Regions from separate parts of the Massilia sp. LXY-6 genome, predicted to be linked through region 4. Evidence: predicted binding sites of a transcription regulator. Region 4 holds the regulator's gene; each other region holds the start of a gene.
The links. Region 4 encodes sigma-54, which starts transcription at its own class of promoters, with help from an activator protein. Its sites were predicted from a motif close to TGGCANGNAANCTGCTTT; they were not measured.

Region 1: a site for sigma-54 is predicted at 920-937, ahead of glnA (type I glutamate--ammonia ligase). Genes of this name have one in related genera too.
Region 2: a site for sigma-54 is predicted at 1,056-1,073, ahead of ACI48D_RS08915 (TorF family putative porin). Genes of this name have one in related genera too.
Region 3: a site for sigma-54 is predicted at 1,417-1,434, ahead of ACI48D_RS00575 (PEP-CTERM sorting domain-containing protein). Genes of this name have one in related genera too.

The regions. Positions count from the first base shown of each region.
Region 1 covers NZ_JBKFGF010000009.1:276,575-278,771, reverse strand. Annotated here, with positions in the region: gene ACI48D_RS05570 (TAXI family TRAP transporter solute-binding subunit) at 1-247, shown strand, start outside; gene ACI48D_RS05565 (rhodanese-like domain-containing protein) at 251-709, opposite strand; gene glnA (type I glutamate--ammonia ligase) at 1,007-2,197, shown strand, end outside.
Region 2 covers NZ_JBKFGF010000018.1:7,185-9,381, reverse strand. Annotated here, with positions in the region: gene ACI48D_RS08920 (P-II family nitrogen regulator) at 1-197, opposite strand, end outside; gene ACI48D_RS08915 (TorF family putative porin) at 210-968, opposite strand; gene ACI48D_RS08910 (accessory factor UbiK family protein) at 1,274-1,525, shown strand; gene ACI48D_RS08905 (hypothetical protein) at 1,535-1,849, opposite strand; gene ACI48D_RS08900 (AAA family ATPase) at 1,940-2,197, shown strand, end outside.
Region 3 covers NZ_JBKFGF010000001.1:135,134-137,330, forward strand. Annotated here, with positions in the region: gene ACI48D_RS00570 (amidohydrolase) at 1-586, shown strand, start outside; gene ACI48D_RS00575 (PEP-CTERM sorting domain-containing protein) at 773-1,363, opposite strand; gene ACI48D_RS00580 (PRC-barrel domain-containing protein) at 1,802-2,197, opposite strand, start outside.
Region 4 covers NZ_JBKFGF010000021.1:126,702-128,898, reverse strand. Annotated here, with positions in the region: gene hpf (ribosome hibernation-promoting factor, HPF/YfiA family) at 1-257, opposite strand, end outside; gene ACI48D_RS10975 (RNA polymerase factor sigma-54) at 343-1,830, opposite strand; gene lptB (LPS export ABC transporter ATP-binding protein) at 1,833-2,197, opposite strand, start outside.

The DNA of each region.
Region 1 (2,197 bases), on a different contig from region 4:
GCGGGTGTACCGCTGGTACGGCCAGTTGCGCGCGGTCGAGCAGACCCTGGAGAAAGAGGTGGAAATGAGCGCCCCGCCCGAACGGCTCGACGAGGTCCGCACCGAGCTGCTGCGCCGCCTCGACGACATCGAGACGCGCGTGAACCACATCTCGATCCCGCTGTCCTATGCCGATGCGCTGTACGGCCTGCGCAGCCACATCAACTTCGTACGCCAGCGCGTGCGCGCCGGCATCAAGGCAGGCTGATCTTCAGGCCCCGACCCAGGGCAGGCCGGCCTTGCACCAGCCGCCCACGGTCTTGCGGTGGCCTTCGCCGTCGCGGTCGCCCTCGAAGCCTTCGAGGATGTCGAAGGCATTCTTGTAGCCGAGCTCGGTCGCGACGCGCGCCGCGTGGCGCGAGCGCACGCCGGAGCGGCACAGGAACAGCAGCACGTCGTCCTTGTCGGCGGCCCGCTGCAGCTGGGTTGCGAAGTCGGGGTTGGGAGCGCCGCCCGGGTACAGGGTCCACTGCACCGCGCCGTGCTGGGCTTCCGGAATGGCGGGGCGGCCGATCCAGTCGCGCTCCGCGTTCGTGCGGACGTCGACCAGCTTGACGTGGGCATCGCCCTGCAGCAGTGCGAACGCTTCCTGCGGCGTGACGGCGCCGGCATAGGGCTGGCCGGGGGCGCGCTCCCTGGCGGCGGCCAGGATCTCGTCGGTTGTGCTCATGGTCTTTTCCTCAGTGATGGTCGTGCTCGCACAAATGGTGCAACCTGCTTCAAGTTGGTGCATACTGCCGAACTTGCACCAATCTGGTGCGTATGGATGAGCTCGCACCAAGGCTGCATCACTTTTGTGCACCGCACCGGATCCTTGATTTTAAGGGGCAAAACGCAGGCGGTCCAAGGACAGATTGCTTATTTGCTCATGGTCAAGTGCTGGCACAATTTCTGCTTTAACTGAGATGCGCCTGTCGCACGCCCCGTTGGCGTCGCCGACACCCCTTTTTCAATCAGGAGAATACGAATGGCAAGGACCGCCGCAGATGTAATGCAGATGCTGAAGGAAAACGAAGTCAAGTTCGTCGATTTGCGTTTCGCCGATACCCGCGGCAAAGAGCATCACGTGACCGTTCCCATCTCGCATTTTGACGAAGACAAGTTCGAATCCGGCCACGCGTTCGACGGCTCGTCGATTGCCGGCTGGAAAGGCATCGAAGCATCGGACATGCTGCTGATCCCGGACCCGAGCAGCGCCAACATCGATCCGTTCATGGAAGAGACCACCGTCTTCATGCAGTGCGACGTGATCGAACCGTCGGACGGCAAGGGCTACGACCGTGACCCGCGCTCGATCGCCAAGCGCGCCGAAGCCTACCTGAAGTCCTCGGGCATCGGCGATACCGCCTTCTTCGGCCCGGAACCGGAATTCTTCATCTTCGACTCGATCAACTGGAAAGTCGACATGTCGGGCTCGATGGTCAAGATCAATTCGGAAGAAGCTTCCTGGTCGACCGACAAGGAATTCGAAGGCGGCAACAGCGGCCACCGTCCGACCGTCAAGGGCGGCTATTTCCCGGTCCCGCCGGTCGACAGCTTCCAGGACATGCGTTCGGAAATGTGCCTGATCCTCGAAGCCCTGGGCATCCCGGTCGAAGTGCACCACCATGAAGTGGCCGGCGCCGGCCAGAACGAAATCGGCACCAAGTTCTCGACCCTGGTCGAGCGCGCCGACTGGACCCAGAACATGAAGTACGTGATCTGGAACGTCGCCCACAGCTACGGCAAGACCGCCACCTTCATGCCGAAGCCGATGAACGGCGACAACGGCTCGGGCATGCACGTGCACCAGTCGATCTGGAAGGACGGCAAGAACCTGTTCGCGGGCGACGGCTATGCCGGCCTGTCGGAAACGGCGCTGTTCTACATCGGCGGCATCATCAAGCACGCGCGCGCCCTGAACGCGATCACCAACCCGGGCACCAACTCGTACAAGCGCCTGGTGCCGGGCTACGAAGCCCCGGTCAAGCTGGCCTACTCGGCCCGCAACCGTTCGGCCTCGATCCGCATCCCGCACGTGGCGAACCCGAAAGGCCGCCGCATCGAGACCCGCTTCCCGGACCCGCTGGCCAACGTCTACCTGTGCTTCGCTGCGCTGCTGATGGCCGGCCTGGACGGCATCCAGAACAAGATCCACCCGGGCGAAGCCGCGACCAAG
Region 2 (2,197 bases), on a different contig from region 4:
TCGACCGCTGCCTCGATCTTGGTCTTCGGCAGGAAATCGACCACGTATTCGGCGCCACGGTAGAGCTCGGTATGGCCTTTCTGGCGCCCGAACCCCTTCACTTCGGTCACCGTAATACCCTGGACATTGATCTCGGAAAGGGCCTCGCGGACCTCGTCGAGCTTGAAGGGTTTGATGATGGCGGTGATCATTTTCATACGATTGCCTCTTCAGAAAGTTTTTGAAACAGACAGCAGCGCCGCGGACTTCCCGAGGTTTTCTCCGGACGGACTCCGGTAGCTGCTGGTATTCGCCTTGACGTAAGCCAGCGCCACCGAGCAGACGCCCAGGTCCTTGGTCACGCCGAGCTTGTAGTCGGTATAGGACAGCGAACCGTTGTGGCGCACGTTCTGGCGGCCGGCGTGCAGGTTCAGCGTGAAGCCGTTGCCGACATCGACGTTGGCGCCGACGTCGAGGTAGCCGCTGCCTTTACTGTCGGCGGTGCCGAACAGGTTGGTCAGCGAGTGCGAGTACTTGACGTAGGCCGGGCCATAGCCCAGCTGGCCGTACAGCTCGAAGGTGTTGGCGTTCGGGTGCAGGCCGTTGTCCGGGTAGAAGTAGTACAGCCCACCAACGTCGTAGGTGACATCCGCGCTCAGGTTGCCGCGCTTGCCGCCGTAGATGTCCCATTCGACGTTGCCGCTGCCGCCCGCGTCCTTGGTCCACTTGATGGTGGAGAGCCAGGTCCCCACGTACAGGCCGGTCGGGTTGTGCACGTAGTCCGCGCCGCCCTGCAGGGCCGGGTCGAGACGGCTTTGCGACACCCCGCGGTAACGGTAGTCGCTGGTCAGCGCCGCATTGAAGCTCAGCTCATGCTCGGGCTTCTGCTCCGGCGCCTGTTCCTGTGCGCCGGCCAGCCCGGTAGTCAGGCTCCACAATCCTGCTGCCAGCACGACGGCGTGCGGCCACTTGCTGCTTCGACGCTTCATACGAACTCCCTTCATCAATGAACTTTGGACCTGATGGGTTTACAATCAGAACTTCGCGTTCCTGCTTTTTTATCTTGTATGGTTGCTTTAGCAGGATGCGTGCCACCCCGGATTGGACCGGCTGGCCTTGTATTCCCGGGGCCTGCCCCCACTCTGGGATTGAAAAAAATTTAAACGACGCCGCGGGACGTGCGCCACTTGGGTGCACGCACTAAATCAGCGAAAAGCGCAGCGAGGCGCGCACGAAAAGAGTGCGCACGAGGCGGTGCACCGAGATTGCGCGGCGCCGGTCACTATGGACAGAGATGGATATGAATAACTTCTTCAACGACCTGCAGGGCAGGATCAACCAGGCGATCGAGAATTCGCCGGCCAAGGACATCGAACGCAACGTCAAGGCCATGATGACCCAGGGCTTCTCGAAGCTGGACCTGGTCACGCGCGAAGAGTTCGACATCCAGGCCCAGGTGCTGGCCAAGACCCGCGCCAAGCTCGAGGCGCTGGAACTGCGCGTGGCGGAACTGGAAGCGAAGCTGGCGGCGGAGCAGAAGGTTTAACGCACAGGTTCAGCGAACAGCAAGGCGCCGCACGAGGCGCCACAGGGCGAACACGGCTGCGCCGCCCAGGCTCACGCCGATGACGATGCCCAGCATGACGCCGACGGGATTGCCCAGCCGGGCATCGTCGGCGACGAAGATGAAGACGGCGGCCAGCGCCAGCTGCGCCAGCCAGACGGAGCGCAGCGGCCGCAATGCCGCGACATCCCCTCTGCGCCTGAAGCGCAAGGCCACATAGAGCACCGGCCCGCACAGCAGGCAGAACAGCAGCGCCAGCACGGCGCAGGACAGGATCAGTTTCGGCATCCCGGCACTATACGTCATCCGTTTCTCCCCATCAGGGCTGTTGACTTTCCAGCAATACTCGCGCAAGCTTGATTCGACCTTGAACAAGCACCTCGATCGGGGAGAAAAATGGGCAATCCCGCATTTCTGAATTCCTCCACGCCAACCCTGCATTTCTTTTGCGGGAAAATGGCCGCCGGCAAATCGACCCTGTCGAAGAAACTGGCAGGCGAACTGGGCGCGGTGCTGATTTGCGAAGACCCGTGGCTGTCGCGGCTGTATCCGGCCGACATCCACAGCTTCGAGGATTACCTGCAGCGTGCGGCGCGACTCAAGGAAACCCTGGCGCCGCATATCGTGGACTTGCTCCGGCGCGGCAATTCGGTG
Region 3 (2,197 bases), on a different contig from region 4:
CGCACGCCTCGTGCTTGCGCTTCAAACTCTTGTTTCGCGCGAAAACAATCCGCTCGACCCGGTGGTCATCACCATCGGCAGCATCCAGGGCGGCACCCAGGCCAACATCATCCCGGACCAGGTCAAGCTGTCGCTGTCGGTGCGTACCTTCAAGCCGGAAGTGCGCCAGCGCGTGCTGGCCAGCATCGCGCGCGAAGCCAAGGGCGAGGCGCTGGCCGCCGGCGCGCCGAAGGAGCCGCTGGTCGAAGTCAAGCCGGGCACTGATTCGGTCTACAACGATCCCGAGCTGGTCGATCGCATGGTCAAGGCCGTGCAGGGCGCGGTCGGTCCCGAGTTCGTGAAGGAAATGCCGGCCAAGATGACGTCGGAAGACTTCTCGCAGTACGGCCAGCAGCCGGGCGTGAAGGCGATCCTGCTGCACGTCGGCGCGGTCGACGCGGGCCGCCTGGCCGCCGCCAAGAAGGCCGGCCAGCCGCTGCCGGGCACCCACTCGCCGCAATGGGCGCCGGACTTCAAGCCAACCGTGACCAACACCATCAAGGCCGAGACCGCGATCCTGCTGGACCTGATGGCGCCGAAGAAGTAAGCAACCGGATCGATCCCGCGAAGGCGAGAACCCGCAGCGGCAACAGCTAGCTGAGACCTTGTCCCTGTCCTGTCTTGCGCGATTTTGTGGAACAAGCTAACAGGCCCCAAAAGTTGGAGACAACTTTTGGGGCCTGTTCATGTCAGGGGCATTGCCTTGACCATTCCAACGCGATGCGTAGAGCGCTTATCGGTTAGCTGATTTGTTGCGTCGGAATCCAAGCGCCGCGCCCAGAAGTCCAATTCCAAGGAGTGCAAGGGAACCCGGTTCCGGCACTGCAGTAACGTTCAAGGAATCGATGTACGCGCCTTCGCCGGTTTTGTCGACACTTACCCAGAAACGAAGATCGATCATGGAGTTATCTGCCAATTGGCCGAGGCTAAACGATGCGGGGGCAAAGTTACCAGGGCCGCCCAGCGAAATGGAAGCAATGTTCGTGAAAACCGTGTCCGAAGTTTTCTTCCACGAGACCTTCAGAAAGTCAGTCTGATCGGAGGCGGTCAGCGGCGACCACAGGAAGTTGACTTGAACGTCATGGTAACCCGAGGCATCGATAGTATGAGTCGCTGCGGAATTCGGGCTCTTGAGTTCAAGCGTATTGTTAACGATCCTGACGTTCGAGTTCTGATTTTCTGTTTCAGTCCAGCCATTACCAACGAGGTTGCGGTTCTGGCCATCGAAATTATCCTGGAAAATCGTGACGGGACTGGCGATTGCCAACGGCATGGCAAGGAGCAGTGCAACTGCTGGGATAGCGCGACGGATAGATGGGTACATATAGTTGGCCCTAGTTTTGGTTATTTAACAGGTTTTTAAACTTCAATTCCTAATAAGCAAAACTTGTGCCAATTATGTAACTAATTGTTTTTAGGAAAAAAATTATTTTGACATTGTCTAAGATGTAAGATTTTTCGACAACTCGTCAACCAACGAAGCGGGCGGCAAACCAGTTCCGGGTACTCGAGCGAAGGACCTGCGGTTTGTGGCGGCTCGCTTGGTGAGGGCAACGTCCGCTTACTTCGACGGGGTGCGTTCTTCGAGTAGAGTCGATCCACTCGTCCTCGGTCCGGTCCGGGCCCTGCGGGCGCCCGGCCGCAATACCGGATCCGCAGCCGGCAAGGAGCAGCTGTCGGCGGCGAGCGCGGATGCCGCGATGGAGAAGGGGAGCAGGGCCGCAAGGATCGTGCGTGCGCACAGCGCACAGCGCCCGGCGGCTCATGCCGGCTGCGTGCCGTAGTAGTGATGCACCGCGCCGACCCATTCGAGGTCGGCCATGTCCGGCCAGTGGTCGGTATCGAAACCGGGAGCGCCGTCGATGCGCTCCTTCGGGATGTCCATCGTGAAGCGCTTGTGCTGCGGGTCGAGGGCCAGGGCTTGCCAGGGCACCGCGAACAGCTTTTCGCCCAGCCCGAGGAAGCGGCTGGACGACATCACGGCATAGGCGATGGCGCCGGTGCGCATGTCCACCATGAATTCCTTGATGACGCCCAGGTGTTCGTTCTGCAGGTTATGGACATGGTCGCCGATCAGGGTGTTCGTGCCCATCAGTTCAGGGCCCGGTCCCTTGCCATGCTTGTTCTTGTACATGCCGTAGTCGTCTCGTTCCTCGTA
Region 4 (2,197 bases):
AGTCGGTCCATCAGCATGTCGATTGCCGCGTACAGGTCGTGTGCGGCACTCGCAACGTGAACGATTTTCCCGGCAACGCGCAAGTTGATCTCGGCCTTCTGGCGTTTTTCTTTCTCGGTGAGATTGTCTATGCAGAGGATGACGTGGGAGTCGATCACTTGATCGAAATGGCGGGTGATGCGTTCGAGCTTGTTCTGTACGTATTCTCGGATTGCTGGGGTTACATCGAGATGATGTCCGCTGATAGTGAGATTCATACACACTCCTTTGAAGATGCGCTGCCTGGCATGCGCAGGTCGCGCGCCGGACGGCGTTATTGCAAGAGCTTGCTGCTAAAAATAGCTACAGGGATTTGCGGAGGCTGACGGGAGGGATCTTCAGCGCCTCACGGTACTTCGCAACCGTGCGGCGTGCGATAACCATTCCCTGTTCCCCTAGCATCTCCGCGATCTTGCTATCGGATAAAGGGTTTTTAGGGTCTTCTGCTCCTGTGAGTTGTACGATGAGGGCCCGGATCGCGGTCGAGGATGCTTCACCTCCTGCCTCGGTCGCGACGTGACTCCCGAAAAAGTACTTCAACTCAAACATGCCGTGCGGCGTCAGCATGTATTTTTGAGTTGTCACCCGAGAAATCGTGCTCTCGTGTAGACCTAGTGTATCAGCTATCTCACGTAAAACAAGGGGCCGCATGGCAACCGCGCCATGGGAGAAAAAGTTCCGTTGGCGCTCGACAATGGCTTGCGCCACCCGCAGGATGGTGTCGAAACGCTGGCGCATGTTCTTGATGAGCCACTTCGCTTCCTGCAGCTGCGCCGCCAGCTGCGACTCCGATTTCCCCTGCTTCATCAAGGCGGCGTACAGGCTGTTCACGCGCAGGCGCGGCATCACGTCGGGATTCAGCTGCACGCTCCAGCCATCCTTCGCGCGGCGCACGATCACGTCCGGCACCACGAAGTCGGAGACATCGGACGCGAAGGCCGCGCCCGGATGCGGATTGCACCGGCGGATCACGACCTGGGCTTCGCGCAGGTCCTCGTCGTCGCAGTCGAGGGCCTTCTTCAGCTTGTTGAATTCGCGCTGCGCGAACCAGGTCAGGTAGCGTTCGACGATGGTCAGCGCCATGCGCCGCGTCACCATCGGCACGCCGGGCATGCGGCGGATCTGCAGTGCCAGGCACTCGGCGGCGCTGCGCGCACCCACGCCGGGCGGGTCCATGCTCTGCACCAGCGACAGGGCGGTGCGCACTTCGTCGAACTCGATTTCCAGTTCGGCCGGCAGGCGCGCGTGCAGTTCGTCCAGCGATTCCTCGAGGTAGCCGTTGTCGTCGAGGGTGTCGACAACGATCTCGACCAGCGCGCAGTCGCGCGGCGAGATGCAGGTCAGGCGCACCTGCTCCATCAGGTGTTCGCGCAGCGAGACGGGGCTGGCTTCCAGCTGCGGGCGGCCGTCCTCTTCCTCGCCGCCGCTGCCGGAGCGGCCCGGCTCACCCCAGTCCATCTCGCGCTCGGCGCCGCCGGAGTCGCCGTTGTCGCCGTCGCTGCCTTCGGCTTCGCCGCCGCCGCCGCCGCCCTCCTCTCCCTGGCTGGACGAGGGCGGCGAGTCAGGCGTGGTGGAGGTCGACGAACCGTTGTTGATCGCGCCGTCCGCCAGCAGGCGCACGGAACGGTCGAGCGGATCGTCGAGGCGCTCGAGCAGCGGGTTGTCGCCCAGGACCTGTTCGATCTCCTGGTGCAGCTCGAGAGTGGACAGCTGCAGCAGGCGGATCGACTGCTGGAGTTGCGGTGTCAGCGCAAGGTGCTGTGATGTCTTGAGTTGCAGCGTCTGTTTCATGACTACATCCGGAAGTGTTCACCCAGGTAGACGCGGCGGACCGATTCGTTGGCGATGATATCGTCGGGCCGGCCCGATGCGAGCACCGCGCCCTGGTTGATGATGTAGGCGCGGTCGCAGATGCCGAGCGTCTCGCGCACGTTGTGGTCGGTGATCAGGACGCCGATGCCGCGCTCCTTCAGGAAGCGCACGATGCGCTGGATCTCGATCACCGCGATCGGGTCGACACCGGCGAACGGCTCGTCCAGCAGCACGAAGCGCGGATCGGTCGCCAGCGCGCGCGCGATCTCCACGCGGCGCCGTTCGCCGCCCGACAGCGACAGCGCCGGGTTCTCGCGCAGCTTCTCGATCTGCAGCTCGGCCAGCA